Regions from separate parts of the Streptomyces sp. NPDC111606 genome, predicted to be linked through region 2. Evidence: riboswitches for the same ligand, from Rfam matches in the RefSeq annotation. Region 2 holds a riboswitch; the other holds the start of a gene.
What was found. Region 2 has a riboswitch for cyclic di-AMP ahead of ACZ7M7_RS38415 (transglycosylase family protein). Riboswitches for the same ligand answer to the same signal wherever they lie in the genome.
Positions count from the first base shown of each region.

Region 1 (2,192 bases), on a different contig from region 2:
TCGAGCACCCGCCGGGCCCGCGCCACCAGCAGCTCGCCCGCACCCGTCAGCCGCGCCCCGCGGTGGTGCCGTACCAGAAGGGCCGTGCCCGCCTCGCGCTCCAGCTTGGCCAGCTGCTGGGAGAGCGCGGGCGTGGTGTAGCCGAGCCGCTCGGCCGCCCGGGTGATCGAACCCGCCTCGGCGACCGCCACCAGGGCGGCGAGCCTGGTCGGGTCGTACATGCCGGGCTCCTCGTCTGCCGTTCTGCCTTAAGCAATGCTTTAGGGCAGCCCAGGATATTCGACATACCTGCTGAAGGCTGCCGCGCGGCACGCTGGGTGCCATGGACGCTCAGCTCATCGCCTTCACCGGGGTCTCCGCAGGCCTCGTCGCCATGCCCGGTGCCGACTTCACCGTCGTCGTGCGCAACGCCCTCGTCTCCCGCCGGGCCGGCATCGCCTGCGCGTTCGGGATCGGGGCCGGGCTGCTGGTGCATGTGACGCTGGCGGTGCTGGGGGTCGCCGCGGTCCTGGCCGCGGTACCGGCGCTGTTCCGTGTGCTCCAAGTGGTCGGGGGGGTCTATGTGTTGTATCTGGGCGTCCAGACGCTGCGACAGCGGGGCAGTGAAGTGGCGGACACGCGCGAGGACTCCACCGGGCGACCGCTGCGGCAGGGCTTCGTCACCAACGCCCTGAATCCGAAGGCGTCCCTCACCTTCCTCAGCGTGCTGCCCCAGTTCGTGCCCGCGGGCGCTCCGGCCCTGCCCAGGACGCTGCTGCTCGCCCTGATCGTGCTCGCGATCGCGATGGTGTGGTTCCAGGTGGTCGTCCTGCTGGTGGACCGGCTCGGGCGGTGGCTGCGCCGGCCGCGCGCCGCCCGGGCGGTCACGACCGTCACCGGCGTCGCGCTGACGGCCTTCGGCGTGGGACTCCTCGCCGGGCCGCTGACGGCCGTCTGACGGCCTTTCTGGTGCCCCGAGGGCGATGACGGCGTGTCAGGCCGCCGCCATCGCCCCCGGGAGGGTCACTTGACCCGGCCGTACCAGACGCTCCTGGTCCAGATCTTCTGCAGCTTCACCACGTCCCCGCTCTTGGGGGAGTGCCAGATCTTTCCCTTCCCGGCGTAGATGCCGACGTGGTAGACGTACGACCCCGAGTGGAAGAACACCAGGTCTCCGGCCTTGCGGCTCTTGGCGGAGATGTGGCGGGTCTTGTTGTACTGCTGGGCCGCTGTACGGGGCAGTTTCTTGCCCGCTTTCTTGAACGAGTACAGCGTCAGCCCGGAGCAGTCGAACCGGGTCGGCCCCGTGGCGCCCCACTTGTACGGGGAGCCCTTCTTGGAGGCCGCGACCTGAAGTGCCTTCGTCGCCGGTGTGGCCGCCTCAGCTTCGGAGGTGAAGCCGGGTGCCAGTATCGAGCCGCCCACTGCGGCGATGGTGAGAGCCGAGGCCGTGCCGGCCCGGGCCATGAGCGACGGGACACGATTGAGCGCAGTCATGCGCAACCCTTCGTCAGCCGCCTGTGAAGGATGACCTGTCGGATTCGGGCTGGCGAAGTTGCCCGGCCGCGTTGCCGCGGCTTCACCCCAAGGGCTGCTCGGATCGAACGAACGTCCGCTCCGGCGACCCGTCTTGCTCGGGTCCTCCACTCCTGCCGATCCACTCCTGTCGACCGGTCATCCGGGCGGCGGCAGGACTCGGCGTCCGCCCGGACCGCCCCGCCGCTGTGGCGGGGGCTTGTCGTCAGACAGGGATCTTGACGCACGGATGAGCGAAATACCCAACGGAACCGGGGATTTGTGGTGTTAGTCACCACTCACCCGTTCGGGTGGGTACCCGCGTGTTCGAGAGGGTGTCCAGGGGGCGAAGGAGTCCCGGACCAGCGATGGAGCGCCTCGTTCCGCCCTGGGCTCATGCCCGTTGCGCAACCCTGACGGGCCTGTAAAAGGAGCCGTGGCTACGCCGAAAGGGGGTACGCCGTTTGGTGCGTTTCAGCCTTGTTCCGGACGCCTCGTCAGTGGGATCGAGACGTCCGGGACCGGCCTGTACACGTCGTCAACTGTCGGAGCGCGGCGGCACCGTGACACGAGCCGTGCGGCGCTCCCCGTCCAGTACGCGCAGCGCACGCGCGAGCGTGGGGGCGTGCAGCTCCGTCTCGCCCCGCTGATGCATCAGCGCCAGCGCGTCCCGCAGCTCTGCCGCCTTGCGGACGAGC
Region 1 is NZ_JBVKBY010000005.1:452,804-454,995, reverse strand. Features, by position in the region: gene ACZ7M7_RS20710 (LysR family transcriptional regulator) at 1-221, opposite strand, end outside; gene ACZ7M7_RS20705 (LysE family translocator) at 323-937, shown strand; gene ACZ7M7_RS20700 (C40 family peptidase) at 1,003-1,476, opposite strand; cyclic di-AMP (ydaO/yuaA leader) riboswitch at 1,480-1,612, opposite strand; gene ACZ7M7_RS20695 (hypothetical protein) at 2,033-2,192, opposite strand, start outside.
Region 1: it holds a riboswitch for cyclic di-AMP, as region 2 does, so the genes downstream of both, ACZ7M7_RS20700 (C40 family peptidase) here and ACZ7M7_RS38415 (transglycosylase family protein) in region 2, are expected to answer to the same signal.

Region 2 (2,192 bases):
GCTCAATGGGCTCACCCCGAAGAACGGCTTGGCCGACCTCGACACCGGAGTGGAGGGCGATTCACCCTCCGAGGTGTCCGGATCCTCCGGCTTGCTCGATTCGCCCGGCTCATCGAATTCGTCCAATTCGTCCGACTCGCCGGGCTCCTCGAACTCGTCGAACGCGAGCGACGGCCCGTCGAGCTCGTCGAGTGAATCCCCCAGCGCTTCGTCCGAATCGCCCCGGAATTCATCCTCTTCTCCCTCTTCCTCCCCTTCCTCGTCGTCCAAGGCGGACAACTCGGCGAAGCCTGACGCGTCACCTGACGCCAAGGCCTCCAAGTCGCCCGACAGCTCTCCCGTGGAGACCTCGGACGGGGGTAATCAGGACAACTGGGTGCAAGATGTGGGCGCCTGGAGCCTCGTCGACACCAGTGCGCTCACGGGCGAGGAGGCCGGCGCCGGACGTCACCGTGGGCCCAGTGCCGACGAGAGCGAGGCCGCCGACCCGGCCGCCGAGACCTCCGGCCGCCATGCCTCGTACAAGGTCCGCGCCGGCGACACGCTGGCCTCCATCGCCGACTCCCTTGACCTCGAGGGCGGGTGGCGGGCGCTGTATGACGCGAACGCGGGCGCCATCGGCGGCGACGCGAACGACATCACCCCCGGTCAGACCCTGGACGTCCCCGTCGAATAAGGGCCGAACGGGGCGAAAAACAGCGAGAGTTCGCGTCACCTTTCGCACCTGAATGTCCGTTTTGAATGCAGTGAGAGATAGATCTCAGAAGCCCTGATCGTCTTTGTAATTCCGGGAATCGGGTGTCTACGGTCGTGATCGCTCGTCACCGCGAGCCCCGGCTGCCGCAACGCCGAATCCTGCCAGCGGCCGCACGGGAACAGTCGTCGCGTCAAGCGCCGTAGGCAGGAGCGGGGGACCCAAGGTAAGCGCCGGGTCCGGCAGTTGAGGCCCTTCGGGGCCGCACGCCGGAGCCGGCTCGGGGTGAAGCCGCGCAACGCGAGCCGAAAGGCGGACGAGCGCGGCCGGGCAACTCAACCGGCCCGAACCCGACAGCTCACCTCGCAGGCGTCGGTGAGGGGATCCACCATGCTGTTTTCCAGCAAGGGCAAGCACCGTCGTCCGTCCAAGGCCGCTCGCGCCATAGCCGTCGTCGGCGTCACCGGCGCCGCCGTCGCCGCCCCGCTGATGGCGGCCGGCAGCGCCTCCGCCGCCACCGCCTCCGAGTGGGACGCCGTCGCCCAGTGCGAGGCCGGCGGCAACTGGTCCATCAACACCGGCAACGGCTACTACGGCGGCCTGCAGTTCTCCGCCTCCACCTGGGCCGCGTACGGCGGCACGGCGTACGCCGCCACCGCCGACAAGGCCACCAAGGCCCAGCAGATCGAGATCGCCGAGAAGGTCCTCGCGGGCCAGGGCAAGGGTGCCTGGCCGCACTGTGGCACCGGCCTGTCGAGCGCCGCGTACAGCGGCTCCGGCTCCTCGCAGAGCACCGAGTCCGCCCCCCGCGCCACCGAGGAGCAGCCGGCCTCCCGCTCCGCCGAGCGCCCGGCGGCCGAGAAGAAGTCGACCAAGACCGTTACCACCCCGACCGGCAAGAAGGTCAAGAAGGGCGACGGCGAGTACAAGGTCGCCAAGGGTGACACCCTCAGCTCGATCGCCGCGGAGAAGAAGGTCAAGGGCGGCTGGGAGAAGCTCTTCCAGCTGAACAAGGACATCGTCGAGGACGCCGACCTGATCTACCCGGGTCAGCAGCTGCACCTGAAGTAATACGCGGCCTCCAGCTGAACCGCAGGGCCCTCACATCCGTGGAACTCATATTGAAGACCTCGTGAGGGTCACCCCCGTCCCCCACGGGCTCCCCGCTCCGGTGCGTGTTCCCCCGTACGCACCGGAGCGGGGCTTTTTCTTTCCCTGTAAGTCACCCACCCTTTGTTCCGATAGGGAACAATGGGTACGGTTCGGTCCTGTCCACGGGACGGTCGGTCGGCTGCCGATGTCCCCGGGGCGGTTAGGCTCTAGTCGCAAGGCTCACAGCCCCGCACCACCAGCGACACAGTGCTTCACATCCCAAGAAGGAGATACTCGTGCCGTCCATCGACGTCGTCGTAGCCCGGGAAATCCTGGACTCCCGAGGCAATCCCACGGTCGAGGTCGAGGTCGGCCTCGACGACGGCAGCACGGGTCGTGCCGCCGT
Region 2 is NZ_JBVKBY010000014.1:110,068-112,259, reverse strand. Features, by position in the region: gene ACZ7M7_RS38420 (transglycosylase family protein) at 1-676, shown strand, start outside; cyclic di-AMP (ydaO/yuaA leader) riboswitch at 883-1,081, shown strand; gene ACZ7M7_RS38415 (transglycosylase family protein) at 1,085-1,765, shown strand; gene eno (phosphopyruvate hydratase) at 2,083-2,192, shown strand, end outside.